One region of the Zoogloea sp. JDB1 genome, then DNA from elsewhere that is predicted to be linked to it. Evidence: predicted binding sites of a transcription regulator. Region 1 holds the regulator's gene; each other region holds the start of a gene.
What was found. The regulator FNR, encoded in region 1, switches genes on or off when oxygen is low (the NO sensors DNR and NnrR bind a similar motif). The targets are predictions, from matches to a motif close to TTGANCTAGNTCAA.

Region 1 (7,155 bases):
CCATCGTGGCGACGGCCTTCCGCATCAATCTGATGGCCCTCAATGCGATCTTTCTCGCCAAGCGGGCGGGTAATGCTGCGCTCGGGTTCGGTGTGCTGTCCAATGAGTTGCGGCGCTTCGCCCAGGATCTGACCCGCCACATGGCATCCCTGAGGGAAATGACTTCCGGTTCGGTCGGGAGTGTCACCGGTGTCGTGCAGCAGCAGCGTATTGCAGCGATTCTGGCGGAGGCCTTGAGGCTCAGCGGTGACGGTGTGCCGGGTGCGCGGGAGGCTCGCAGGCGTGGTGCCACGCGGCTTGCTGAGCAGCAGGTGCGCTTGCGTTCCCTCGATCTGCGCTTGCGTGCGGCGGTCGAGGAAACCCAGCAATTGGTCGAACTGGGTGGTGTGCTGGCTCGTTCTGCGAAGATCGAGGCGGCCTATGGCGGCAGCTTCAGTGCTGCATTGATGCAGGTCTCGACGGATTTTGCCGAGGTGATCGCGCAGATCAAGCGATCCCTCGAAGTTCTCGGCAAGGAACGCCTCGTAAAGGATTAGGAAACCCATGAAGCAGGCCCATTGCATCTACCAGGACGAGGATCACCGCTGGCTGGCGATCGCGCGGGATACCACCAAGCCTGGTTACATCATCGATACCAATGAATATGTGGTCGTTCACGGGGAGGAGGCCCTGCTGTGCGATCCGGGTGGGATCGAGATCTTTCCGTCGGTGTTCTCCGCCTTGTCGGCGGAGTGCGATCCGACGCGCCTGGCGGGCATCTTCGCGTCCCACCAGGATCCGGACATCATTTCCTCGCTGGCCTTGTGGCTGGAGTTCAAGCCCGACCTGAAGTGTTATACGAGCTGGTTGTGGCAGAGTTTTCTGCCCCATTTCGGCGGGCAGGATTCGACTTTCGTACCGATCCCCGATTCGGGCGTGACGATCCGTCTCGATGGTCTTGAGCTGCAGGCGATTCCGGCCCATTACCTGCATTCGTCGGGCAATTTCCATCTGTACGATCCGAAGGCCAAGATCCTGTTCTCGGGCGATGTCGGCGCAGCCCTGTTGCCGGCGGATCATAACGAGCTGTATGTGCAGGACTTCTCCCGCCACATCCGCCATGCGGAAGGTTTTCACAAGCGCTGGATGGGCTCGGACCGGGCCAAGCGCGATTGGTGCGAGCGCGTCTCCCGCCTGGAGATCGATATGCTGGTGCCGCAGCATGGGGCTATTTACCAAGGTGCCGACGTGCAGCGATTCATCAACTGGTTCGCCGCACTGGAAGTGGGCGTGCTGCGCAGCTAAAGTGTTGCGGCCCCGTTTTTGCGGGGCCCGCCGGCAGCCGGAGCTTTGCCGCGGAACAATGGAGGCGCGGCATGTATCTGGCTCTCAAACATTTTCACATCACCTGCGTGGTGCTCAGCGGCTGTGGCTTCGCCTTGCGGGGCTGGTGGTCGTTGAGCGGCTCGCCGCTGTTGCGGGCCCGTCTGGCGCGGGTGCTGCCCCATATCGTCGATTCCTGCCTGCTGGCCAGTGCGCTCGGCCTGGCCTGGATGGCCGCCCAATATCCCTTCGTGCACGCTTGGTTGACGGCCAAGGTGCTGGGCTTGCTTGTCTATATCGGGCTGGGGAGTGTCGCGCTGAAGGCGACGCGACCGCGTGTGCAGCGCGCCGCGGCTTACGTGGGTGCGCTGGCGACGCTGTCGTGGATCGTCTCGGTGGCGGTCAGCAAGAATCCGCTCGGCTGGCTGGCCTGGCTGTGAGGCCGGGCGCCGGCGGTGCTCAGGCTGAGTGGTGGTTGAGCAGGCGCTTCAGGCCCGGCGTATCGAGAATGCGGATGTGCTTCTGCTGGACGGCGACCAGGCCTTCTTCCTGGAAGCGGGAGAAGGCGCGGGATACCGTCTCGAGTTTGAGGCCCAGGTAGGAGCCGATCTCGTCGCGGGTCATGCGCAGGTGGAATTCCGACGGAGAGAAGCCCCGTGCAGTGAAGCGCTGGGACATGTTCAACAGGAAGGCCGCCAGCCGCTCCTCTGCGCGCATTGAGCCGAGCAACATCATCACACCATGGTCGCGGACGATCTCGCGGCTCATGATCTTGTGGAACTGGTGCTGCAGGCTCTCCACCGTCCGTGACAGCTCTTCGAGCCGGTTGAAGGGGATCACGCAGACTTCGCTGTCTTCCAGCGCAATCGCGTTGCACGAATGGTGTTCGGTGCTGATGCCGTCGAGGCCCAGGACTTCGCCGGTCATCTGGAAGCCGGTCACCTGGTCGCGGCCGTCCTCAAGGATCACGTCGGTCTTGAACGAGCCGGCACGAATCGCGTAGATCGCCTCGAAGTTGTCGCCGGAGCGGTAGAGGTGCTGCTGCCGCTTGATCTTGCGGCGGCTGCCGACGAGCTCGTCGAGCTGGTCGATCTCATTGGGGTCGAGGCCGAAGGGAAGACACAATTCCCGCAGATTGCACTGGGAACACGCGACCTTGATGTCCACGACCGTCACCGGAATCACCGATTTCATCTGCACGCGCAATCACCTGAACTGGATGGTTTTACCAACGTTTGGAGCCCTTTGATCCACGTCAATACTGTTTTGGATCGATTCTGCGATTGTTCAGCGCAACCAACAGAAGTGCACCATGAACACGACACAAAAAGACCTGATATTCGATCCCGAGCTCATTCGCAAATTTGATGTGAATGGCCCGAGGTATACGTCGTACCCGACCGCTGACCGCTTCGTCGAAGCCTTCAACTCCGACGCCTTGGAGCATTGGCTCGGGAGACGTACTGTCGGCGGAATCGGCAAACCGCTTTCATTATACTTCCACATCCCCTTCTGCAATACGATCTGCTACTACTGCGCGTGCAACAAGATCATCACCAAGGATCACGGTCGCTCCGCCAAGTATCTGGATTATCTTGAAAAAGAAGTGGACATGCAGGCGGCCAAGCTCGACGGGTCGCGGGAAGTGCTGCAACTGCACCTGGGCGGCGGCACGCCGACCTTCCTGTCCCACGACGAACTGCGCCGCCTGATGGGCATGGTCCGCAAGCACTTCACGCTGGTGCCGGACGGTGAGTATTCCATTGAGGTCGACCCGCGCAAGGTGGACGAAGCCACCGTTGCGTTGCTGGCCGAACTCGGCTTCAACCGCATGAGCGTTGGCATCCAGGATTTCAATCCGGACGTGCAGAAGGCGGTCAACCGCATCCAGAGCGAGGAAGAAACCAAGCTCGTCATCGACGCGGCGCGGGCCCATGGCTTCAAGTCGGTCAGTGTAGACCTGATCTATGGCCTGCCCAAGCAGAACGTCATCAGCTTCAACCGTACCCTCGAGCAGATCCTGGCGCTGTCGCCGGATCGGTTGTCGATATACAACTACGCGCACCTGCCGAGCTTGTTCAAGCCGCAGCGCCGCATCATCGACGCGCAGCTGCCGTCCGGCGAGACCAAGCTGCAGATCCTGCAACTGGCGATCCGCCGCCTGACCGAGGCGGGCTATGTGTACATCGGCATGGATCACTTCGCCAAGCCGGACGATGAGCTGACCACGGCCCAGCGCCAGGGACGCCTGCACCGCAACTTCCAGGGTTACTCCACCTATGCGGAGTGCGATCTGCTGGCCTTCGGCGTGTCGGCCATCGGCAAGGTCGGCCCGACCTACGCGCAGAACGTGAAGACCCTCGATGAGTACTACGACATCATCGACACGGGCCGCCTGCCGGTGCTGCGCGGCATCGAGCTGACGCCGGACGACCTGCTGCGGCGGGCGATCATCCAGGCGCTGATGTGCCACTTCGAACTGTCCATCGAGTCCATCGAGATCGCTCACTTGATCGACTTCAACAAGTATTTCGCCGCCGAACTCGCCGACTTGCGCGAGATGGAGAAGGGCGGCTTGCTGAAGATCGACAAGCAGTGGATCACCGTGCTGCCTGCCGGCCGCATGCTGGTGCGGGCAATTGCGATGGTCTTCGACAAGTACCTGCGCGCCGACCGGGAGCGTACTCGCTACTCCAAGGTGATCTGAACTTCCGGCCGGCTGGCCGCTCCGAGGTGGGCGGGCTAGAATGCCGAGCCAAGTGTTGGAACGCGCCCCGTGTTGCCCACGGGGCGTTTTTGTTTGTCCAGGTTGAATCTCCATGCCCGAAACTGGCTACTTCGCAGTCTTCCTCATCGGCCTGCTCGGCGGCACCCACTGTGTCGGTATGTGCGGTGGTATCGTCAGTGCGCTGACCGTCCAGTTGCCCGGCCAGCGGCGCAGTGACTGGCCTCTGCATCTGGCTTACAACGTCGGGCGGATCAGCAGCTACACGCTGGCCGGTGCAGCGATGGGGGCGATCGGTACGGTAGGGCTGTTGTTCAACAACATCCTGCCTATCCAGCTGGTCCTGTATGTGGCCGCCAACCTGATGCTGGTGGCGCTCGGGCTCTACCTGACCGGTTTCACGCGGGCCCTGTCCGGTGTCGAGCGGCTTGGTCACAAGCTGTGGGCGCGCATCCAGCCACTGACCCGGCGTTTCCTGCCGGCGCGCAGCGTGGGCCAGGCTTTTCCCTTGGGCCTGCTGTGGGGCTTTCTACCCTGTGGTCTGGTGTACAGTGTGTTGGCGACGGCTTTGGTGACCGGCTCCGCGGAGCGTGGCGCAGGCCTGATGCTGGCTTTCGGTCTCGGTACGCTGCCCAACCTGCTGCTGGCCGGCATGCTGCTCAAGCGTCTGCGTGACGTGGTGCGGAACCGGGCGGTGCGCACAGGGTCTGGACTGGTGGTGCTGGCCTTCGGCGTATATGGCCTGGTGACGACGCCGACCCTCGGCAGCAATCTGTGGAATGGCGTGGTCTGCCATTTCTGAGTCTTTTCCTGAAAGGCGGAGCGAATCATGAAAATCCTGCTGGCCGTAGATGATTCTCCAGTTGCCCAGCGCGTCGTCGATCAGGTGATCGCGCTGGCGGACCAACTCAAGAGCGTGCCTGAGGTGCATGTGCTTTACGTGCATCCGCCAATTCCCATCGAGTTTGCAACCCGCCACGTGGCCCGTGAAGCCCTGGATGGCTATTACCGGGACGAAGGCGAGGGGGTGCTCAAGGCGCCGCTGGCCCGGTTCAAGGCAGCCGGTTTGCCGGTGACGCCGCATATCCTCGTGGGTCAGCCGGCAGATGTGGTGCTGCATCAGGCGACTTTGCTGGAGTGTGATTACCTGTGCCTCGGCCGGCATGGCCGCAGCGTGGTGGCGGATCTGTTCGTCGGCTCGGTGGCGACGCGGGTGCTGCAGCGGGCCACGCTGCCCGTGCTGCTGGTGGGCTGAGGGGAGCCGGCCATGGGGAACGAGCCAGGTGTGCGTTACGACCTGCCGGTCTCCGGAATGAGCTGCGCGGCCTGCGCGACGCGGCTCGAAAAGGTACTCAACCGATTGCCCGGTATCAGCGCCGAGGTCAATTTCGGCACTGGCAAGGCGCGGCTGGCCGCCGGGCCCGATGGGGCCGGTGCTCCGGACATTTTGGCGGCGATCCGCAAGGCCGGTTTCGATGTGGCGCCGCAGACGTTGCAACTGAGTCTGTCCGGCATGAGCTGTGCCGCTTGCGCGGCGCGTATCGAGAAAGTCGTCAATCGCTTGCCCGGTGTGGAGGGCAGCGTCAATTTCGCCGCGGAAAGCGCGCGCGTCCGCTATGTGCCGGGGCTGTCCGAGCCGGCGGCGATCATCGCGGCTATTCAAAAAGCTGGGTTTACGGCAACGCCCATCGTCGCCCGCGACCGGGAGGCCGACAAGCAGCGCAAGGAGGCCGAGTTCCGCGCCGAGCTGCGCCTGTTCTGGATCTCGGCGCTGCTCAGCGCGCCTTTCCTGGTCCAGATGATTGGCATGCTTTCCGGCGGTCTGGAGGCCTCGGCCCATCACGCGGAGTGGCTGCCGCGCTGGCTGCAGGGCCTGCTGGCGACGCCGGTGCAGTTCTGGATCGGGCGGCGCTTCTATAAGGGCGCCTGGTCATCCCTGCGCGGCGGTGGTGCCAACATGGACGTGCTGGTGGCGCTGGGCACCAGCGTTGCCTACTTCTTCAGCCTGGTCGTGGTGGTGTTCGATCGCCATGATCTGCACGTGTATTTCGAGGCCTCGGCCAGCATCATCACGCTGGTTCTGCTCGGCAAGCTGCTGGAAGCGCGGGCGCGGGCCCGTACTTCAGCGGCCATTGAGGCGCTGCTGCGTCTGCAGCCACCCACCGCCTGGGTCGAGCAGGATGGCGCGCTGCAGGAGATGCCGGTCGAGCGCGTCATGGCGGGTATGGTCTTCGTGCTGCGCGCTGGCGATTCGGTGCCGGTGGATGGCGAGGTGCTGAGCGGTGAGTCGTCGGCGGACGAGGCGATGCTGACCGGCGAGAGCGTGCCGGTACCCAAAAGGGCCGGCGACAAGGTTTTTGCGGCGACCGTCAATGGCGATGGCGTATTGCGCTGCCGGGCCACCGGTGTGGGTACAGAAACCTTGCTGGCCGGCATCGTGCGCCTCGTCGAGCAGGCCCAGGGCGGCAAGCCGGCGGTGCAGAAGCTGGCCGACCGCATCGCGGCGATCTTCGTGCCGACGGTGGTGGCGATCGCCGCGCTGACTTTCGTGGCCTGGTGGTGGCTGGGCGGCGAGCTGGCGCCGGCTCTCGTCAATGCGGTGGCGGTGCTGGTGATTGCCTGCCCCTGTGCGTTGGGTCTGGCCACGCCGACGGCGGTGATGGTTGGGACCGGGCAGGGGGCCCGTGCCGGCATCCTGGTGCGTAACGCCGAGGCGCTGGAATTGGCCGAGAAGATAGCTGTGCTGGCGGTGGACAAGACCGGCACGCTGACCGAAGGACGCCCGGCGGTGCTGGATGTGCGTCCGGTGGCAGGTGTGGCGCCGAACGAATTGCTGGCCGTTGCGGCGGCGGTCGAGCAGGCCAGCCACCACCCGCTAGCCAAGGCTATCGTCGATGCGGCGCAGGCAGCCGGCCTGCAGTGGAGCCTTGCCGACGCGGTACAGACAAGCGGCGGTAAGGGTATCAGTGGTCGTGTCGATGGGCGCGAGGTGTGGATCGGCTCGCCGGACTTCCTGGCCGGGCAGGGCGCTGAGTTGCCTGCTGACGTGCTGCAGCCCCTGTTCGCTGGGGCCTTGACGCCGGTGTGCGTGGCCGTCGATGGACGGCCATGGGGCGCGCTGGGCCTCG
Region 2 (7,155 bases), 2.1 Mb from region 1:
TCGGCGCAGGTGAAGTCCGGGTCGAGGCTGTCGATCTGCGGCACCACGCCGACCCGCATGCGGGCCTCGCGGGCCTGTTCGGGCACCGGTAGCCCGCATAGGCGGATGTCACCGGCGCTGGGGGCGGTGAGGCCCAGCGCGCAGCGCAGCGTGGTGGTCTTGCCGGCGCCGTTGGGGCCGAGCAGCGCGAAACATTCGCCGGGGCGCAGGCTGAGGTTGAGCCCGCGCACCACCTCACGGGCTTCGCTGCCTTCGCCGAAGCGCTTGACGAGTCCGCTGATCTCGAGGGGCATCAGTTCAGCGGCGGCGTGCTGGACACGAAGGACGGCCGGGCGAGGAGTTGCTCGGCCCAGGCGGCCAGCGCCGTGTGGCGGGAACGCCAGTTGAACTCGGCGAGGCGCAGGTCCAGGTAGCCGAGGGCGCAGCCGGCGGCGATGTCGGCGATGCTCAGTGTCTCGTCACCGAGCCCCAGGCGCCGCTCGAGGCGTGTTTCGAGGGCGGCGAGGCCGCGGCGGATCTTGTCGAGTTGGCGCTGGATGTTGGCGTGGTCCTGCTTGGGCAGCGGGCGGCGGCTTTCCAGGAAGGCCGCCACGGCGGCGTCGGTGATGCCGTCGGCGAGGGCCTCGCTCTGGCGTACCGGCAGCGCGGCCAGGCGTTCGGCGGGAATCAGCTCGGGGCCGCCGAGGGTCTCGAGGTATTCTGCGATGACCGGCGAGTCGAACCACTCCTGGCCGTCGTCGGCGACCAGCGCCGGTACCTTGCCGAGGGGGTTGTAGTCGGGCACGTGGGTCTCGGGAACCCATGGGATGTCGACGATCTGTTCGAAGGGCAGGGCCTTTTCGGCCAGGACGACGCGGATCTTGCGTGCGTAGGGGCTGGTGAGGGAAACGACGAGTTTCATTGTTTTTGTGCTGTCAGAGAGGGCGCCATGCCCGTTCGATGATGCTGCGGATGATGTGCAGCTTGCCGTGGAAGAAGTGGTCGGCACCGGGGACGACGACGACCGGAAGCTCCTGCGGTTCGGCCCATTCCATTACGTTGGCGAGGGCGACGGTCTCGTCCCGCTCGCCATGGATGATCAGGCTGTCCTTGGGTACCGGCAGCGTGGTGTAGCTGCGCGCGCCGGTGACTTCGCCAGCGGCGGTGCCGACCAGCACGATGCGGCCGGGCGGCGTGATGCTGTCGGCCAGCCGGGCGGCGACGCGGGTCTGTACGTAGGCGCCGAAGGAGAAGCCGCCGAGGGCCAGCGGTAGGCCGCCCCAGCGGCTCTGGGCCCAGGCGATGACGGCAAGCATGTCCTCGGTCTCGGCGCCGCCGTTGTCATGGGTGCCGACGCTCTTGCCGACGCCGCGGAAGTTGGGACGTAGCGCCGCGTAGCCCAGGTCGCGGAAGGCCCGCGCCAGGGTGTGGGCAACCTTGTTGGTGTTGGCGCCGTGGAACAACGGGTGCGGGTGGCAGACGAGGGCGATGCCGCGGACCTGGTCCGGTGTGTCGATGATCAGTTCGATTGGGCCGTCGGGGCCGTTGATGAGGGCGGTTTCGGTAGCAGCCATGATCAGATCTTCAGGCGTTCGACGATGCGGCCGTGTTGCAGGTGTTCGCTGATGATTTCATCCACGTCGGATTTGTCCACGAAGGTGTACCAGACGTTGTCGGGGTACACCACCAGCACCGGGCCTTCGTCGCAGCGGTCGAGGCAGCCGGCCTTGTTGATGCGTACCTTGCCCTTGCCCTTCAGGCCCAGTGCGGCGATGCGGTCCTTGGCGTAGGTCTGCAACTCGATGGCGCCCTGGGCCGCGCAACAGGTTTCGCCGGGGCCGCGCTGGTTGCAGCAGAAGAAGACGTGGTGCTTGAAGTAGCTCATGGGCGGGTTTCCGGGGGAGCGGTTCTGATTGTTGGAATGTGGTCGCGATTATCGGCCAATCGCCGGTCCTGCGGGAGTCGTGTGAAGCCCGGGATCAGGAGCGGCGGCCTTTGTCGTCCGATGCATTGGGGCCCGTCAGGCCCAGGTAGGCAAAGGCGGCGAAGGGCCACAGGCTGGCCGTGAGCTGGGTAAGACCGTGGAAATTGAGGAAGTTGCCGTGGCGGATCAGTTCCACGTCGCTGGGCAGGAAGGGGTTCTCGGGGGCCAGGTTGACCAGCGCGGTGCCGACCAGCAGCGCCATGCCGGCCAGCATGCCGTGGCTGCGCTTGGGCAGCAGCAGGCATACGCCGAGCAGTGCCGAGCCGGCGGCAAGGCCTATTTGCCCGCCGGGGGTCATCCAGTGGAAGGGTTCGCCGGGGGAGAAGAATGCGGCAGCGGCGAGAGTCTTGGCACCAAGGCCGAGGAGCACCAGCGCGGCCAGAGGCCACGGGCTGAAGCGGCGCATCATGCAACTGGCGGTGAGGCCGACGGCGAGCAACTGGCTGGTGGCGATGGCGGCCTCCACCTTGACGAAGCGGGTCGGGTTGAATTGCAGCGGGGTCGGTAGATCGAACAGGCGGCGCAGGTCGCCGGTGGCGAACAGCAGGCTCTCGGGGGTCAGCAGGGTGAGCAGCCACAGGCCCATCAGTACCAGCCCGATCTCGCCCGCGTGGCCGGGGACGATGCGCCGCTGGCGCCAGCGGGTGAGGCCGCTGTCGGGGGCGAACAGGCGTTCGCCCCAGCGCGCGCCGGCCAGCGCGCCGAGGATGCCACCGATGGTGTTGCAGCCCACGTCCACGTTGGACGAGACACGGGTGGGCAGGAAGTTCTGCAGGGTTTCCACCGACAGGCTCAGGCTGGCGGTGAGCAGGATTGCCAGCAGCACCGCCAGCACGCGGGGCAGGCGGCCCAGGGCGGGCACCAGGGCGAAGCTGAAGGGCACGATGCCGATGACGTTCACCACCAGGTCCACCCAGCTGTAATAGCGCGGCCACGGGGCGGACAGGAATTCGAAGAGCGGCAGGCCGGGGTCCCGCCAGCCGGTGAAAGGATGCAGGCAGGCGTAGACGATCAGTATTCCGATGGCGGCGGCGAAGTAGGCGGCGAGCGGAGAACTGTGGCGTGGCGAAGGCATCGGGCTGGCTGGAGAAGCGCGTCAGGCTTCATTCTAGCCGCGGACAGGGGTTTGGGGCGGCGGACCCCGGGGGATGGCCGGGATGCTGGGCCGCCCGCCGCGGCCGCCTCAGGCCGGCTGGGCCGGAGTGCGCTTGCCGAAGCCGGGGCGGAAGGCCGCGAGGCGTGCCAGTAGCGCATCCCAGTCCACCGCGTCGAGGGTGTTCTTGACCAGCAGGCCGAGGTCTGTCTCGCCTTCCATCAGCAGGCGGCGGCTGAAGAACAGGGTGTCCGGGTCTTCCTCGCGCAGGGCGAGGGCCAGGTAGTCGCGGGTGGTGGCGGAAATGGTCAGATCCGGCTGGCGCGGGTCGAACAGCGGGCGGAAGCCCCGCGCTGTGAAGGTGAAGCGCAGCGCCAGGCCGGCGTCGGTGACCTTCAGCAGCAGGCGCTTGCCGGTCAGGGGCTCCAGCGTGTCGCGCGGCAGGATGCGGTCGAGGGTCAGGTTGAGGCCGCCGACCAGCGCCAGCGTCGGCGGCAGCTGGGGCAGGCGGGCGCCGATGCTGGCAATCGGTTTGGGCAGGGTGAAGGCGGGCAGTTTCATGGTCGGGCGCTCCGGAAGATCAGGCGGTGACGAGTTGTTCGACGCCCGGCCGGCCGTGCCAGAAGCCGTTGCACGGGGCATCCGGCAGTAGCGGGCGGGCGTTGCGCAGGGCCTCGGCGGGGGGCAGCGCACCGGCCAGGGCCTGGCGGAACAGGTCGATGACCTCGGCGGTGTGCTCGCCCTGGGGGCTGATGCGCAGGATGTCGAGGCCGTCGGCCTGCACGGCAGGCAGGTCGCCGAGCAGGGTGTGTACGTGGGCGGACTGGGTCTGGATGCCGTTGAGGGTCAGGAAGGGTTCGCCTTCGCGGGTCTTCAGCGGAATGCCGTCGGCGAACTGCAGGCAGCGGAACTCGCAGGTGTCCTTCTGCAGGTTGTAGTGGCGGGCGGTGAAGCAGCGCGCCGAGAAGGCCAGCGGCAGGCGGCCGTGGGCGAAGATTTCGACTTCCATCGGCTGGCCGAGGCCGCCGCGCAGTTGGGCGATCTGCTGGCGGGACATCTCCGGCGGGGCGACCCAGCGGCTGGCGCCAAGTTCGGCGAACATGCCCAGGGTTGCTGGGTTGAAGATGTTCAGCGTCGGGCCGGCGATCCAGTCGGCCACCGGCGCGTCGCCGCCGGTGAGCAGGCGCACCGCGCCCATGTCGTTGGCCTCGACACGGAAGCGGCCGTTGGTGACGATGCGGCGCAGGGTCTTGAGGTCGGATTCGGATTCCACCAGCACCTGGCTGGACAGCACGACTTCCTTGCCGGCGGCGGCGAGGATTTCGGCTACTTCGAGCCAGTCGCTGAGGCGCAGTTCGTGGCGGCGGGAGCACACCGTCTCGCCGAGATAGACGACATCCAGCGGTGCGTCGGCCATGTCGGCGTAGAAGGCGAGCGTGGCTTGGCGGGGCCAGTAGTAGAGCAGGGGACCGAGGGCGAGTTTCATCGCATTCCAGTAAGACGAAGGGCCGCCCGGGGTTTCGTTGGCCCCTTCCCGGGGCCCGATGCGGAACGGCAGGTTTTGGGGGCTTACTTCCAGGGACGGTAGTAGGCGCCGAGGGTGTGGCTCTGCCCTTCGGACACCTTGTTGAGTTCGGCCATCCAGGCGGCCTCGACGCGGAAGGGGGCGGTGTCGGTTTGCAGGCGGTCGATGGCGGCGCGCCATACCTTAGTAACCTGGGTGACGTAGGCGGGGCTGCGCTGGCGGCCTTCGATCTTGATCGCGCGCACGCCGACGCGGGCCAACTCGGGCAACAGTTCCAGGGTGTTGAGGCTGGTGGGTTCCTCGATGGCGTAGTAGGTCTCGCCATTCACGTCGAAGCGGCCCTTGCAGAGGGTCGGGTAGCCGGCTCGCTCGCCGTCGGCGAAGCGGTCGATGAGGATGCCGTTTAGGCGGGTTTCCATGCCCTTCGGGGTCTGCTCCCAGCGCACATGCTTGCCCGGCGAGCAGGCGCCGTTGCAGTTGGGGGATTCGCCGGTGGCATAGGCCGACAGCGCGCAGCGCCCCTCGACCATCACGCACAGCCCGCCGAAGCCGAAAACCTCGATCTCCACCGGGGTGTTGGCGATCACGTGCTCGACCTGAGCCAGCGACAGCACCCGCGGCAGCACCGCGCGCGAAATACCGAAACGTTCGTAGTAGAAATTGATGGCGTCGTAGCTGGTGGCCGAGCCTTGCACCGAAAGGTGCAGGCGCAGCTGTGGGTGGGTCTTGCGGGCGTATGCCATCAGGCCCGGGTCGGCGAGGATCAGCGCGTCGATGCCGCAGGCGGCGGCGCGGTCGATGGCGCGGGTCCAGCTGGACCAGTTGTCGGTCTGCGGGTAGGTGTTGAGGGCCAGCAGCACCTTGCGGCCACGGTCATGGGCGTAGCGCACGCCGTCGGCCATCGACTTGTCGTCGAAGTTGAGGCCGGTGAAGTTGCGGGCGTTGGTGGCGTCCTTGAAGCCGAGATAGACGCAGTCGGCGCCGTTGTCGATGGCGGTCTTGAGGGCGGGCAAGCTGCCGGCGGGGCAGACCAGTTCGATCGGATGCGGGGGAGTCATGGGTTCCGGGCGGCGAAAAATGACGCCGGCGGACTATAGGCGCGCCCCGGCGCGCAGACCTTGACCGCGGTCAACGGGGCGCCGGGTCGAGGCCGAAGCGGGGGCGGCCATTTGCCAAATGTGTCGGGCGGTTTCGGAACATGGGCATTTTTTGAACGCCGGCGCATACTTGCCTGAGAGGAAAGTTATCGGTTTGGCTTATGACTTCGTCCGTGCCCGTGTCGCGTTGTCGCTTCCTGTTGTTGATCGCCTGCGAGCCCATCGCCGGGGGCTGCCGCCCTGCATGATGTTCATGTCGAAGGGCATGCGCCGATGAGCGGCGCCCGTTTCCTGTCCCTGCGCTGGCGTCTGCTCGGACCCCTGCTGGCCCTGTGGGCGATGGGGATGGGGTTGCTGGTCGGCGTTCTGTACTCGGGGATCGTGGAGCGCTTCCAGATCCTCGTCGAGCAGCGTGCCGAGGCGACTGTGTCGGCTGTCCATGCAGCAGCAGAGACCGCCCGGGATTCCGCCGATCTGCGCCGGCTCGTGTCGGCGTTGGGGGCTGCGCGGGACGTGCAGCGCCTGGTGCTGGCGGCGGGTGAGCCGGGCCGCGTCATCGCCGCCAGTGACCACGACTGGATAGATCTGCCGTTGACGGCGCTGCCCGACCGGGCGCTGGAGGCCAGTCTCGGCAGTGTGCAGGCGTCCCGTCACGGCGTGCGGGTGCTGGATTCGAGCCGCCGCAGCCTGGATGTGTTGGAACCGGTGCCGTTGCTCGGCGCAGGGGGCGATAGCGGCCGCCTGGACGACGGCGTACTGTTCCTGCGCCTCGATGCGGGCAGCCTGTGGCAGGCCGCCGAGGAAACGGCGCTGCACCTGTCCGTCGGGCTGGGGGCGGTGCTGAGCCTGGTGGCGGGCCTGATCTATCTGTTGCTGTCCCGCTACGTGCTGCGTCCGGCCGAGGCCATCCGTGCGGCCCTAGGGCGCCGCCGTGCACCCGGCGGCGAGGATGCCGAGATCCGCATGCCGGTGGTGCGCCGGGACGAACTCGGGGAACTGGCCGAAACCCTCGACGAAACCCTGTCTGCGCTGCGTGCCCGCAACCGTGACATCGAGCGCCTGCAGCGCCTGCACCACGCCTTGTCGGTGACCAACAAGGCGATCGTGCATGCCCGTGATGCGGATGCGCTGTTGCCCCAGGTATGCCGTATCGCGGTCGAATTCGGTGAGCTGGACCTGGCCTGGATCGGCTTCCCTGAGATCGAGGGCGGTGTCCTCAGGCCGGTGGCCATGTACGGCAAGTGCCGCGACGGTGGTACGGATCTGGGCTGTCTGCCCACGCACCGTGTTCCGGCCGAGGTGCTGATCGTCAATGACCCGGCTCTGCCCGGTGTGGTGGAGGCGTGGCCGGACGGCCTTGGGCGCGACAAGGCGGCCGGTTCCTTCGCCCTGTTTCCGATCCGTGACTGCGGCGGGCCGGACGGGGCGCTGGTGCTGTGCAAGGCCGAGAAGCACTTTTTCGACGCGCAGACGGTGG
Region 3 (7,155 bases), 830 kb from region 1:
GCTCGGCGACATCCAGGTAATCCGTCTCGGCGCAACGGGGCAGCAGCACCGCAAATTCTTCCCCACCGTAGCGGGCAACGAAGGCATCCCGGCTCAGCTCATTGGCGATGGTGCGCTCGACGACACCAGCCATGGCGGCGGCAATGGCCCGCAGGCAATCGTCACCGGCCTGGTGGCCATAGTGGTCGTTGTAGCGCTTGAAGTTGTCTACATCGATCAGCAGAAGGCCGAAAGGTGCGCCGCACAGCTGGGCCTCGTCCCACTGGTGATCCAGACGCAAGTCCATGTAGCGGCGGTTGTAAATGCCGGTCAGGCCGTCTTGGTGGGCCAGGGCCTCCAGCTTGTGGTTGGCCTCGAAGAGCTGCTTGCGCAGACCGGCGATACGCGCCATCGCCTTCATCTTGGCTTGCAGCACCGCCTCGGGCACCGTCTTGGCGATGAAATCGTCACCGCCGGCCTCGATGGCCGTGACCAGGTTCTCTGGAGTGTCGGATGCAGTGAGGAAGATGATCGGCGTCCACGCCCAGTCCTGCTTGGCCTCCAGCGCACGGATCCGCTCAGCCGCGACGAAGCCGTTCATCACCGGCATTTCCACGTCCATCAACACCAGATCCGGCGGACAGCAACAAAAACGCTCAACCCCCTGCTCGCCATTCTCGGCCTGCGTCACCTCGTGACCAAGAAGGGTAAGGCGGGCAGCCATCACGGCAGACACCGCGCGCGAATCATCCACCAGCAGAATCCGCATCGTGCACTCTCTCGATTTCTTTATATCGAAAGTAATAGTAGCGCAGTCCGTGGGAGAAATCGGCCTTCATACACACCACTTAACAAGCTGATCCGGAACTTGGGACAGATCAAGGTTTTGCCCCTCGGGCAGGACGACACTGCCGGCATGGACATCGCCCCCGACACTTCCCGCACCACCCCGGCCGCCGCGCCGCCGGGCGATCTGGCGATCTGGTTCTTCATCCTCGCCGAGCTGCTCGCCTTCGGCGTGTTCTTCGCCGCTTACGCCTTTGGTCGCGCGCACAACGTCGAGCTGTTCAACGAGATGCAGAAGACGCTGGACCGCGAAGCCGGCGCCGTCAACACCGTGTTGCTGATCACCGCCAGCTGGTGCGTGGCACGGGCCGTCGAAGCGGTCGGACGCAGCCGCCCGGCCACCGGCGCACGCTGGCTGCTGGCCGGCATCGCCTGCGGCGGCGGCTTCCTGGTGGTGAAGGGTTTCGAATACGCCGACAAGTTCAGCGCCGGCATCAACCTGTCCACAAACACCTTCTACATGTTCTACCTGTCGCTGACCTTCTTCCACTTCATGCACGTGATCCTCGGCCTGGTGATCCTCGCCGCCCTGTGGGTGAAGACCCGCCAGGGCGCCTACGGCCCGGCCGACATGAACGGCATAGAGAGCGGCGCGGCCTACTGGCACATGGTGGATCTGGTGTGGATCGTCCTCTTCCCCCTCGTCTATGTAATGCGATGAACACCCGCCATCTCAACACCGCTTGGGTCGTGCTGATGCTCGCCACGCTGGCGACGCTGGGCATCGGCGAGTTCGGAGCCCGCTTCGGGCTCGCCGGCCCGCTGGCGATGGCTGCGCTGCTGGCCATCTGCTTCATCAAGGGCCGCCTCGTGGTGCTCGACTTCATGGGCCTGCGCGGGGTCAAATTCTTCTGGCGCGGCTTGCTGCTCGGCTGGCTGCTGCTTGTCTCGGCGCTGATTGCCATCGCCTACTGGATCGCCCTCAAATGAACGCACCGCTACCCACCGACGCCCCCTTCTACGAAGCCGCCGGCAACGAGATCACGGTCTTCGAGCAGGCCTGGAAGAACCGCCTGCCGCTGCTCATCAAGGGCCCCACCGGTGTCGGCAAGACCCGCTTCGTCGCCCACATGGCGGCTCGCCTGGGCCTGCCGCTGTACACCGTGGCCTGCCACGACGACCTCACCGCCGCCGACCTGGTCGGCCGCCACCTGCTCGGTGACGGGCAAACGGTGTGGTGCGACGGCCCACTGACCCGTGCGGTGCGCGAGGGCGGCATCTGCTACCTGGACGAAGTGGTGGAAGCCCGCCGCGACACCACGGTGGTCATCCACCCGCTGGCCGACGACCGCCGCACGCTGCCGATCGAGCGCACCGGCGAAGTGCTGCACGCGCCGGAGCGCTTCATGCTGGTGATGTCCTACAACCCGGGCTACCAGAACTTCCTCAAGGGCCTCAAGCCATCCACGCGCCAGCGCTTCGTCAGCCTGCGCTTCGACTTCCCGGCGGCCAGCCGCGAAGAGACCATCCTTATCGGCGAGACCGCCTGCGACCCGCTGCTGGCCCGCCAGTTGGTGTCCATCGCCCAGCGCCTGCGCAGCCTGAAGGACGTGGACCTGGAAGAAGTCGTGTCCACGCGCCTGCTGGTCTATGCCGCCAAGTTGGTCAAGGTAGGCCTCGACCCGGTGGAAGCCTGCCGCTCGGCGCTGGTGGAGAGCCTCACCGACGACGAGGACGTGGCAGACGCGCTGCTCGAAGTCGTCAAAGCCACTTTCGGACGCTGATCCCCCACGCGCGGGCTCGCCGGCAAGGGATTACCCCGCGCCGGCACGGCCCGCGCCCTTGCCCGCAAGCCTTCCCGGCCGACGCGCAAGCCGCGGCAGCTCGGAGGCAAACCGTTTTTCCCTGCCCGCAAGGCGCCGCGTGACGCCGGCCAGACATTCCGGCTTGCGCCTGCAGCGGCCGGGCTTGCGGCGAGGGCGCGCCGGCTAGCCCTTCTGCGGCGGCCAGGCAGGAATACGCCAGCCCCGGCCGACAGCCAGCAGACGCAGGCCGGTGATGGTGCAGATGCTGGTCAGCGTGGACAGCTGCGGCGCCACGTCCAGCGCCTGCAGGCCGAGGAACAGGCCACAGCCGATGAAGGCACACATTGTGTACGGCCGGTGGTCGTGGAAGACCTTCGGGATCTCGTTGCACAGCACGTCGCGCAGCACCCCGCCGAACACCGCGGTGATGGCCCCCATCAGCACCGCGACGATGCCTGGCATGCCCGCCGCCAGCGCCACCGACGCGCCGGAAATGGCGAACAGGCCCAGCCCGCAGGCATCGGCGGCCTCCATCAGGGTGTCGGTCAACTGCAGGCGCCGTGCGCGCAGCAGCAGGGGCGTGATCAGCGTCATCCCGAGCACCAGCCACACGTATTCCTGGTGCTGCACCCAGAACAGCGGGCGGCGGTCGAGCAGAATGTCGCGCAGCGTGCCGCCACCGAAGGCGCTGACGAAGGTCACCGAGAACACCCCGACGACGTCCATACGCTTGCGCGTGGCCTCGATGAGGCCCGACAGCGCAAAGGCGATGGTCGCGGCGATTTCGATGGCGGTGAGGAGTAGTTCGATCTTCATGGCGGAAGCTGGGCGCTTGTACCGGCGCCCCCTGAAAAGCACGGAGGGCGACCGCAGCCGCCCTCCAAGTTAGACCGTTTTGCGCGGCCCGCGTATTACAGCAGCGGGGCCAGCCACTTGCGGGCTTCGTCCACCGTCATGCCGGTACGCGCAGCCCAGTCTTCCAGCTGATCCTGGCCGATCTTGCTGACCGCGAAGTAATGGCTGTCCGGGTGCGCGAAGTAGAAGCCGCTGACCGCCGCCGCCGGCGTCATCGCAAAGCTCTCGGTGAGGCCCATGCCGGTGTTGGCCGGGGCGTCGAGGAGCTTGAACAAGTCACCCTTGACGGTGTGGTCCGGGCAGGCCGGATAGCCCGGCGCCGGACGGATGCCGCGGTAGGCTTCCTTGATCAGCTCGTCGCAGCTCAGCGTCTCGGCCGGCGCGTAGGCCCACAGTTCCTTGCGCACCTTGGCGTGCAGCCATTCGGCGGCGGCCTCGGCGAAGCGGTCGGCCAAGGCCTTCAGCATGATCGCGTGGTAGTCGTCGTGGGTGCGCTCGTAGGCGGCCAGGCGGCCCTCGATGCCGAGGCCGGCGGTCACCGCGAAGGCGCCCACGTAGTCGGCCACGCCGCTGTCCTTGCCGGCCACGAAGTCGGCCAGACAGTAGTTGGGCTTGCCGGCCGGGCGTTCGTGCTGCTGGCGCAGGCCGTGCCAGCTCATCAACACTTCGCTGCGGGACTCGTCGGCATAGATCTCGATGTCGTCGCCGACCGCGTTGGCGGGGAACAGGCCGACCACCGCGCGGGCCTTGACCCACGGGTTGGTGTCCTGCTCGGCAACCATGCGGGCCAGCATCACTTCGGCGTCGGACTTCAGCTCGCGGGCGGTCTCGCCGACGATGTCGTCGTGGAGGATCTTCGGGTAGCTGCCGGCCAGGTCCCAGGTCTGGAAGAACGGGCCCCAGTCGATGTAATCCACCAGTTCGGACAGGTCGATGTCGAAGGCCTGCACGCCCAGCTGGGCCGGCACCGGCGGCACGTAGGTCGCATCACCGTTCCACTTGAATGCATTGGCGCGGGCTTCCTCAAGCGTGACCATCGCGACGCCCTTCTTGCCGGCGTGCTGGGCGCGGATCTTCTCGTAGTCGGCGGCCACTTCGGCCGCGTAGCCGGCGCTCTGCACCTCGGACAGCAGGCTGGTCACCACGCCGACGGCACGGGACGCGTCCGGCACGTAGATCACCGGCTGGTCGTAGTGCGGCGCGATCTTGATCGCGGTGTGGGCGCGGCTGGTGGTGGCGCCGCCGATCAACAGCGGCACATCGAAGCCCTGGCGCTTCATCTCGGACGCCACGTGGCTCATCTCTTCCAGCGACGGGGTGATCAGGCCGGACAGGCCGATGGCCTGGGCGCCGTGCTCCTTCGCCGCGGCGAGGATCTTGTCGCAGGGCACCATCACGCCCAGGTCGACGATGTCATAGCCGTTGCAGCCGAGCACCACGCCGACGATGTTCTTGCCGATGTCGTGCACGTCACCCTTCACGGTGGCGATGACGATCTTGCCCTTGGAGGTAGCGCCGGTACGGGCCTTTTCCTCTTCGATGTAGGGGATCAGGTGGGCCACGGCCTGCTTCATCACGCGGGCCGACTTGACCACCTGGGGCAGGAACATCTTGCCGGCGCCGAACAGGTCGCCGACCACGTTCATGCCGGCCATCAACGGGCCTTCGATGACGGACAGCGGCGGCTTGCCCTCGGCGGCCAGCTTGGCACGCACTTCCTCGGTGTCGGCGACGACGAAGTCGGTGATGCCCTTCACCAGCGCGTGGGACAGGCGCGCCTCGACGGGCTGCTCGCGCCACGACAGGTCGGGGCCGGAATCCTTGGCCTTGCCTTCCTTGACGGTCTGGGCGAACTCCACCAGCGCCTCGCCGGCGCCCGGGTGGCGGTTGAGCACCACGTCCTCGACCTTGGCGCGCAGCTCCGGCTCCAGGTCGTCATAGACGCCGAGCATGCCGGCGTTGACGATACCCATGCTCATGCCGGCCTTGATGGCGTGGTACAGGAACACCGTGTGGATCGCCTCGCGCACCGGGTCGTTGCCACGGAAGCTGAAGCTCACGTTGGAGACGCCACCGCTGATCTTGGCGTAGGGCAGGTTCGCCTTGATCCAGGCCACCGCGTTGATGAAGTCCACCGCGTAGTTGTCGTGCTCCTCGATGCCGGTGGCAATGGCGAAGATGTTCGGGTCGAAGATGATGTCTTCCGGCGGGAAGCCAATGCCAGTCAGCAGCCCGTAGGCCTTGGCGCAGATCTCGGTCTTGCGGGCGAAGGTGTCGGCCTGGCCCTTCTCGTCGAAGGCCATGACGATCACCGCCGCGCCGTACTGGCGGCACAGGCGCGCCTGGCGCAGGAACTCGGCCTCGCCCTCCTTCATGGAGATGGAGTTGACGACGCCCTTGCCCTGGATGCACTTGAGGCCGGCCTCGATGACGCTCCACTTGGAGGAGTCGAGCATGATCGGCACGCGGGAGATGTCCGGCTCGGAGGCGATCAGCTTGAGGAACTTCTCCATCGCCGCCATGGAGTCGAGCATCGCCTCGTCCATGTTGATGTCGATGACCTGGGCGCCGTTCTCCACCTGCTGGCGGGCCACCGCCAACGCGTCGTCGAAGCGGCCTTCGAGGATCATCCGCGCGAAGGCGCGGGAACCGGTGACGTTGGTGCGCTCGCCGACGTTCACGAACAAGCTGTCGGGGCCGACGTTGAAGGGCTCCAGGCCGGACAGGCGCAGCTTCTTCTCGACGTGCGGGATGCTGCGCGGGGTGACCAGCGCCACCGCCTCGGCAATCGCCTTGATGTGGGCCGGCGAGGTGCCGCAGCAGCCGCCGACGATGTTCACCAGGCCGGAGCGGGCCCATTCGACGATCTCGGAGGCCAGCTGCTCCGGCGTCTCGTCGTAGCCGGTGGGCGACAGCGGATTGGGCAGACCGGCGTTGGGATGGGCAGAGACGAAGGTGTCGCAGACGGTGGACAGTTCGTCCACGTACTGGCGCAGCTCCTTGGCGCCCAGCGCGCAGTTGAGCCCGAAACTGATCGGCTGGGCGTGGCTGAGGGAGTTCCAGAAGGCCTCTGCGGTCTGGCCGGACAGGGTGCGGCCGGAGGCGTCGGTGATGGTGCCGGAGATCATCACCGGCACGCGCTGGCCAAGATCGGCAAAGAGCTTCTCGACCGCGAACACCGCCGCCTTGGCGTTGAGGGTGTCGAAGATGGTCTCGATCAGCAGGATGTCGGCGCCGCCTTCGAGCAGGCCGCGGGCCGAGTCGTAGTAATCATCGACCAGCGCGTCGAAGCTGATGTTGCGGTAGCCCGGATCGTTCACGTCCGGCGAGATCGACAGGGTGCGCGACGTCGGTCCGAGCACGCCGGCACAGAAACGCGGCTTGGCCGGATTGGCGGCGGTGAATTCGTCGCACAGCTGGCGCACCAGACGGGCGCCCTCCACGTTCAGCTCATAGGCCACGTCGGCGAGGCCGTATTCGGCCTGGGACACGCGGGTGGCGTTGAAGGTGCAGGTCTCGATGATGTCCGCGCCGGCTTCCAGGTAGGCCCGGTGGATGCCGCCGACCACGTCCGGGCGGGTCAGCACCAGCAGGTCGTTGTTGCCCTTCAGGTCCTTGGGGTGATCGGCAAAGCGCTGGCCGCGGTAGTCGGCCTCGCCGAGCTTGTGCTGCTGGATCATCGTGCCCATCGCCCCGTCGAGGATCAGGATGCGATGGGTCAGGGCGGACT
Region 4 (7,155 bases), 180 kb from region 1:
CCAACCTTCCGCCGTATCGGTACGCCGGGCCTGTCCAACCCAGAACTTGCGCTTGGGCGGCTTGACGGGTGGATTGACAATGCCGAGGATGTGCCCGGAGCTCGACAGGACAAAGCGCTTCACGCCGCCCACGTAATTCATCGCGCGGAAAGTCTGCTTCCACGGCGCAATATGGTCATCCTCCGCCGACACTGCATAGACGGGCTGGGTGATCGCCCCCAGATCAATGGGTTCTCCTGCAACCGTGAGGCTATCCTTGTCGATCAGGCGATTGTGCAGGTAGAGCTCCCGTAGATACCAGGCATGCATCGTGAAGGGCATGCGCGTGGTGTCCATGTTCCAGTACAGAACGTCGAAAGGCGGTGGCGTTTCACCATATAGCCAGCCATGCACGACGTAGTGCCAGATCAGGCTGTTGGAACGCAGCAAGCGGAATGCCGAAGCCATCTCGGCACCGTCCAGGTAGCCCTTGCGCTCCATGTTCTGGGTGATGAAGCGGATGCTGCCTTCGTCGATGAAGACTTCGATATCGCCCGGTTTGTGGAAATCGACCAATGTGGTAAGCAGCGTCCAGTGGGACACCGGCACATCTTCCGGCGCGAAATGGCGATTGGCCCAGGCCATGTAGGTACTCAATGCCGTACCGCCGATGCAGTAACCAACCGCATGTACCTTTGGCGCACCGGTCACCCCACGCGCCGTATCGATGAGGGCCTGCACACCTTCGAGCAGGTAATCGTCGAAGCTGACATCCCGCATCTCCGGCCCCGGATTCTTCCAACTGGTGATGAAAACATCGAAGCCCTGATCCAGCAGGTAGCGGACCATGCTTTTCCTGGGGTTCAGGTCCAGGATGTAGAACTTGTTGATCCACGGCGTAACGATCACGATGGGCGTCCTGTACACCTGCGCCTTTGTCGGCGTGTAATGCAGAACCTCCAGCAAGCGGTTGCGGAACACCACCTTGCCCGGCGTGGTCGCCAGGTTCTGGCCAACGGTAAAATCGCTGGGGTCGGTCATCCGGATGTTGCCGGCTTCCATGTCGTCGAGAAAGTTCCGGAAGCCCCGCGCCAGGCTCTCACCCTTGGTCTCCACGGCTAGCCGCATCGCCACCGGGTTCATCCAGAAGAAATTCGAGGGTGCCACGGCATTGAGCCATTTCCGCCACCAGAAGGCAGCCCGGCGGCGCTCCTTCTGCGACAGCCCCGGGGTGTCATACAGCATATCCTGGACATGGTGGGTCATGACCAGATACCACTCCTTCACCAGATCCCAGGTCGGGGATTCGGCCCAGACCGCGTCGGCGAAACGGTTGTCATCTTCATGGGGTCGGAGCGGATCTTCACTGGGCAGGCCAAGCAACTTGCGCCAGCTGTGCCATTGCAGGGCCCATAGGCTTCCTGAGACGCGAGTCACCGCCTCGGCCAGCTCCTGGGGATGGGCAAGCCACGCAAGCTGCGCATGCACCAAGGGAGCGGCCATGCCGAGCGGATCAATTGAAGACTCGACCGAATCATGCAGTCGCCTCAGCGACTTGCGCGCGAGATCAAGCGGTGGTGCGGGTTCACGGCGGGGCATGAGTCACAACTCCTTTCATGCGAAATCAATTGGATTCCGGCATCATGTACCGAATCGGCAAGTTCCTGTGCTGTTGAAATCGTGAGCCTGACTGGACAACGGACCGTTGATATTCGTCAAGCCGCCCCCGAACAGACTGCGCTTTATAATGGGACACCCAGTTCCCGACAGGATCGACACCATGTTCAAGAACATTCTGGTCCCAACCGATGGGTCCGAACTCTCCGACTCCACCGTGGCCAGGGCCATCAGCTTCGCCAAGGAAGCCGGGGCACGACTCACCTTCTTTTATGCACAGCCGGATTTTCCGATGCCTATCTATGGCGAAGGCGCCCTGATAGACCCGACCACCCCCGAACAGTTCAGTCGCGCCGCCGCTGCGGAAGCGGAAGCAATCCTGTCCCGCGCCCGCGCCCGCGCGGAAGATGCCGGCGTCGAATCGAGCGGCGACACCCTAGTCAGCGAGATTCCCTATGAAGCCATCATCGAAGCCACCGAGCGCAACGGGTGCGACCTTATATTCATGGCATCTCACGGCCGGCGCGGCCTGAGCGGCCTGCTGCTGGGCAGCGAAACCCAGAAGGTACTGACCCACAGCAAGGTCCCTGTGCTGGTTTATCGCTGAATTCCGAAGCACGGACAGCCGCAGCACGTATCAAAAGAAAGGGCCTCGCAGAAACCGCGAGGCCCTTTTACCTTGCAAGTACCAATAGTCCGGAGCACGGCAATCCGCCGAATCAGTCGGACTCCGTGTTGTTGATTTCCGCCGCCGTCTGCTGGAAAAACAGCGTACTGAGGCTGGATGCAGCACAAACGAGCCAAAAACCGAAGAAACCGATCGAGTATGTGGCGATAGCGGAAAAGTGCACCGGCTCACCCAACAGGTACAACTCCTGCGGATTGACCACGGTGAAGAAGATGATCTCGGCCACACCCGCAACCAAGAATGAGGGCCATAGAACCTGGATCAGTTTCAGCATGCTCAAGCTCCCAAAATAAATGCGGGCCCCAAGGGGCCCGCGTCAGTCAGCTAGGAATGAGAATGTCGTTCGTCTTCTGCGATGTGCCGCTGGGCAAAACGATACAGATACCCAGCCATCACAATGACGAACCCAATCGTGAACAAGCTCAGCAGACCGATGTCGCTACCGAACAATTCCTTCCAGGCCATGACTTCCTCCATGTCAATCAACAGGTTTCAGATCCGCTGAATCGATCCGGATCTCCGTCTCTGTGGGGAGGAATGCGGCCCCTGACAGCCTCCAGCTGCGGGACTCATCTTCTATCAACACCTTCCAGTGGGCGCTCACCAGTTCATTCTGGAGACGTCCGTGATAAGCACCGTCACTGCGTTCCATGACGAGCTGTTGGTCCAGACCACCACGGGTCGGATGGGCCAGCGTCACTATCAACTTGGCTGGCAACTCAACCCCCGGCTTGGCCTGGAGTGCCACCGACAGCCCATCCGCGGTGAATCGGACTTCGGCCTTCAAGCCCAGATTGGCCGCCGCATTCGCCCTTGCCAGCGTCTGATTGATCGCCAGACCTTGTTTATAGTAATCGTCTGCCACCATGCCGTCGAAGGACGTCACAGCCAGCCACATGGTTATGCTGCCACCGATGATTGCTGTCACCGGCATCAGCATCAACAACCAGGTCCAGTGCTCCTTGTACCAAGGAGTGGAAGAAACCTGATTCGGGGCCATTGCTCTTTGATTCATATCTCAACTTCTTTACTGCGGTATCAGGAACACCGACTTCTCCCGTACCGCCACAGTTTCATCGTCCAGCGCCTTCACCTCGATATACACGGTGTTGGAGCCGGGCTTGCCCGACTCGGGCGGCGCCGCCACTTCGATGGTGACCGACTTCAGCTCCGCCGCATCCAGCTCGATCGGCCCGGCCGGACTCAGCTTCACCCCGTCCAGACCGCTCGCCGACAGGGCAAAGCGCCGCGGCTTCTCGGTCATGTTCATCACCTGCAGATTGTACACGTTGGCAATCAGGCCGCCTTCGATCTCCCGGCTCAGCGTCGAGCGGTCCTTGATCACATCGACCCGCAGCGTCGAGCGCGTCGCCAGGCCCCACACGAAGGCCGTGCAGATCGCCACCAGCACCCCGGCGTAGATCAGGATCCGCGGGCGCATCACATGCCCGACGATCTCCTTCCTGCCCCAGTGCCGCTTCATCGCGTTCTCGGTGGTGTAGCGGATCAGCCCCTTGGGATAATTCATCTTGTCCATCACCTGATCGCAGGCGTCGATACACGCCGCGCAGCCGATGCACTCGTACTGCATGCCATTGCGGATGTCGATGCCGGTCGGGCAGACCTGCACGCAGATGCCGCAATCGACGCAGTCGCCCTTGCCCACCGTCTTCGGCTCGACACCCTTGCGCCGCGCGCCACGCGGTTCGCCCCGCTCGGGGTCGTAGGTGATCACCAGCGTGTCCGGGTCGAACATCACGCCCTGGAAGCGGGCATACGGGCACATGTACTTGCAGACCTGTTCGCGCATCACGCCGGCAAACAGGTAGGTGAAGCCGCCGTAGAAGAAGATCCAGAACAGCTCCCACGGGCCGAAGCTGAATGTCGCCGCCTCATTGAGCAGTTCGTGGATCGGCGTGAAGTAGCCGACCAGCGTGAAGCCCGTCCACAGCGCCAGCAGCCCCCAGGTGCCGAACTTGGCGCCCTTGATCGCCAGCTTGCGGGCGCTCAGCGGGGACTGGTCCAGCTTCATGCGTTGGGCGCGATTGCCTTCGATCTTCTCCTCGATCCACATGAAGATCTCGGTATAGACGGTCTGCGGGCACGAATAGCCGCACCACAGCCGCCCCGCCACCGCCGTGAAGAAGAACAGCGAATACGCGCTGATGATGAGCAGGATCGCCAGGAAGAACACGTCCTGCGGCCAGAAGATCCACCCAAAGATGTAGAACTTGCGCTGTACCACGTCCAGCAGCACGGCCTGCCGCTCGTTCCACGGCAGCCAGCACAGCCCATAGAACAGAATCTGCGTCGCCCACACCAGAATCCACCGCCAGGTGGCGAAACGGCCCGTCACCGCACGGGGGTAGACCTTCTGGCGGACCGCGTAGAGGGTGTCCTCGACTTCAGCGGCCTGCGGCGCGGTCGAAGGGCTGGTCTTCTTGGCAGTCTGGGGGTCTGGCTGGCTCATGATCGCAATATCAAAATATTCTTATATTTGAACACAAAAACACCCCGGGACCAGCCCGGGGAGTTCTTGATAGCGAGCAATGTCGCATCTCGCCAAAAGCTTATTTCTTCTCTTCGGCCGGAGCCGTGGCATTCTTGGAAAGGCTCAGCACATAGCCGGCGAGCAGATGCACCTTGTCCTCACCGAGGAAGTCCTTCCAGGCCGGCATGCGGTTGGTACGTCCATGGGTCACGGTCTCGATGATCGTGGCTTCGGACGAGCCATACAGCCAGGTCTTGTCGGTCAGGTTCGGAGCGCCGACTGCCGGGGTGCCCTTGCCTTCCGGACCATGACATGCGACGCAGTTCTGGGTGAAGATCTCCTTACCGCGCTGGGCGCGCAGGGAGTCATTGGCCAGACCGGACAGGGAACGCACGTAGTTGGCCACATCCTTGACACCGTCAGCACCAAGCGCCGGGCCGAACGGGGGCATCATGCCCTGACGGCCTTCCAGAATGGTGGTCTTGATGGTTTCCGGCTCACCGCCATACAGCCAGTCATTGTCGGTCAGGTTCGGGAAGCCCTTAGCACCCTTGGCATCAGCACCGTGACACTGGGCACAATAGGTCAGGAACATGCGATGGCCCATGGCGTTGGCTTCCTTGTCGGCAGCCACGGCATTGAGGTCCATGCCACGATACTTGGCGAAGATCGGGCCATACTTCTCGGCCGCAGCCTTCTGTTCCGCTTCCCACTGACCGGCCGAAGACCAACCCAGCTTGCCCTGATTGTTGCCGAAGCCCGGGTAGAGAGTCAGGTAGGTGATCGCGAAGATGATCGTGATCCAGAACATGTACATCCACCAACGCGGCAGCGGATTGTTGTACTCCTGCAAAGTCTCGTCCCACACGTGATCGTGCAGGCCGACCGGGCCCGAGGTCCGCTTGGTCGTGTTGGAAATCAGCACGAACACGCAGAACCCGATGCTCAGGAACACCAGCACCATCACCCAGGCGTTCCAGAAACCGCTAACGAAGTCAGCCATTTTTATTTCCTTCCTTGGTTTGCCGCCCCGAATCAGAGGGCGGCAAGTCGTCCTCGCCGAACGGCAGGAGCGCAGCCTCGTCGAATCCCTTTCGTGCACGACCGCTGTACGCCCACAGGCTGATACAGATGAAACATACAAAGCCCAAGACGGTTACGACCGTACGTGCGTCATTGATATCCACGATGTGCTCCTGCGTTCTCCGAATTGGATTACTGTTTTTCCGGAGCCGCGGGGGCCGGAGCGGCAACTGCCTCAGCCGGTGCAGGCGCAGCAGCCGCGACGGCCGGAGCAGCCGGCTTGCCGGCATTCAGCGCGGTGCCGAGACCTTGCAGGTAAGCAATCACGGCCTCCAACTCGGTCTTGCCTTCCAGCGCCTTGCGGGCACCCTGAATTTCCTCATCGGTGTAAGGAACGCCAACCTTGCGCAGCGCGTTCATCTTGGCCTCGATGTCATCGATCTTCGCCGGGCGGTCAAGCCACGGGAAGGCCGGCATGTTGGACTCGGGGACGACGTCGCGCGGGTTCAGCAGGTGGATGCGATGCCACTGATCGGAATAACGGCCACCAACGCGGTGCAGGTCGGGACCGGTACGCTTGGAGCCCCACTGGAAGGGGTGGTCGTACACATATTCACCGGCGACGGAGTAATGGCCATAACGCTCGGTTTCGGCACGGAACGGACGAATCATCTGCGAGTGGCAGTTGTAGCAGCCTTCGCGGATGTAGATGTCGCGGCCGACAAGGCGAACGGGGTCGTAGGGCTTGAGGCCTTCAACCGGCGTGGTGGTGGACTTCATGTGGAACAGCGGCACGATTTCCACGAGACCGCCGACACTGACTGTCAGCAGCGTGAAGACGATCAGCCAGCCAACCTTACGTTCGATAAAGTCGTGATTCGATTGAGCCATGATTATTCTTTCCTCCCGATCAGGCGTGAGCGCCGGCAGGTGCCAGCACCGGAGCTTCATAGGCCTTCTGACCGGCGATGGTCTTCACCATGTTGTAGAACATGATCAGCATGCCGGTCAGGAACAAGACACCGCCGAGAACGCGGATGGCCCAGAACGGGTAGCTGGCCTTCACAGCTTCAACGAAGGAATAAGTCAGGGTGCCGTCCGGGTTGGTGGCACGCCACATCAGGCCCTGCATGACACCGGAAATCCACATGGAGGCGATGTAAAGCACGATGCCGATAGTCGCGATCCAGAAGTGGGCGGTGATCAGCTTGGTGGAATACATTTCGGTCTTGCCGTACATGCGCGGGATCAGGTAGTACATGGCGCCGATGGACACCATCGCAACCCAGCCCAGTGCGCCGGAGTGCACGTGACCGACGGTCCAGTCGGTGTAGTGGGACAGGGCGTTGACCGTCTT

Region 2: a site for FNR is predicted at 5,700-5,713, ahead of ubiU (ubiquinone anaerobic biosynthesis protein UbiU). Genes of this name have one in related genera too.
Region 3: a site for FNR is predicted at 848-861, ahead of AC1PPK_RS01010 (cytochrome c oxidase subunit 3 family protein). Genes of this name have one in related genera too.
Region 4: a site for FNR is predicted at 1,685-1,698, ahead of AC1PPK_RS22000 (universal stress protein). Genes of this name have one in related genera too.

Annotation. Positions count from the first base shown of each region.
Region 1 is NZ_CM161496.1:5,040,474-5,047,628, reverse strand. Features, by position in the region: gene AC1PPK_RS22900 (chemotaxis protein) at 1-536, shown strand, start outside; gene AC1PPK_RS22895 (oxygen-binding di-iron domain-containing protein) at 544-1,284, shown strand; gene AC1PPK_RS22890 (SirB2 family protein) at 1,356-1,742, shown strand; gene fnr (fumarate/nitrate reduction transcriptional regulator Fnr) at 1,762-2,496, opposite strand; gene hemN (oxygen-independent coproporphyrinogen III oxidase) at 2,615-4,009, shown strand; gene AC1PPK_RS22875 (sulfite exporter TauE/SafE family protein) at 4,122-4,829, shown strand; gene AC1PPK_RS22870 (universal stress protein) at 4,857-5,282, shown strand; gene AC1PPK_RS22865 (heavy metal translocating P-type ATPase) at 5,295-7,155, shown strand, end outside.
Region 2 is NZ_CM161496.1:1,454,403-1,461,557, forward strand. Features, by position in the region: gene AC1PPK_RS06385 (ATP-binding cassette domain-containing protein) at 1-293, opposite strand, end outside; gene AC1PPK_RS06390 (glutathione S-transferase) at 293-901, opposite strand; gene AC1PPK_RS06395 (alpha/beta hydrolase) at 915-1,553, opposite strand; gene AC1PPK_RS06400 ((2Fe-2S) ferredoxin domain-containing protein) at 1,556-1,864, opposite strand; gene AC1PPK_RS06405 (VanZ family protein) at 1,959-3,038, opposite strand; gene ubiT (ubiquinone anaerobic biosynthesis accessory factor UbiT) at 3,147-3,617, opposite strand; gene AC1PPK_RS06415 (U32 family peptidase) at 3,637-4,542, opposite strand; gene ubiU (ubiquinone anaerobic biosynthesis protein UbiU) at 4,626-5,639, opposite strand; gene AC1PPK_RS06425 (EAL domain-containing protein) at 5,952-7,155, shown strand, end outside.
Region 3 is NZ_CM161496.1:209,591-216,745, forward strand. Features, by position in the region: gene AC1PPK_RS01005 (diguanylate cyclase domain-containing protein) at 1-733, opposite strand, end outside; gene AC1PPK_RS01010 (cytochrome c oxidase subunit 3 family protein) at 896-1,486, shown strand; gene AC1PPK_RS01015 (cytochrome C oxidase subunit IV family protein) at 1,483-1,755, shown strand; gene AC1PPK_RS01020 (AAA family ATPase) at 1,752-2,549, shown strand; gene AC1PPK_RS01025 (trimeric intracellular cation channel family protein) at 2,754-3,386, opposite strand; gene metH (methionine synthase) at 3,482-7,155, opposite strand, start outside.
Region 4 is NZ_CM161496.1:4,856,084-4,863,238, forward strand. Features, by position in the region: gene AC1PPK_RS21995 (PHA/PHB synthase family protein) at 1-1,578, opposite strand, end outside; gene AC1PPK_RS22000 (universal stress protein) at 1,760-2,203, shown strand; gene AC1PPK_RS22005 (hypothetical protein) at 2,316-2,558, opposite strand; gene AC1PPK_RS22010 (DUF3149 domain-containing protein) at 2,609-2,749, opposite strand; gene AC1PPK_RS22015 (FixH family protein) at 2,763-3,299, opposite strand; gene ccoG (cytochrome c oxidase accessory protein CcoG) at 3,312-4,754, opposite strand; gene ccoP (cytochrome-c oxidase, cbb3-type subunit III) at 4,855-5,778, opposite strand; gene AC1PPK_RS22030 (cbb3-type cytochrome oxidase subunit 3) at 5,771-5,962, opposite strand; gene ccoO (cytochrome-c oxidase, cbb3-type subunit II) at 5,991-6,689, opposite strand; gene ccoN (cytochrome-c oxidase, cbb3-type subunit I) at 6,709-7,155, opposite strand, start outside.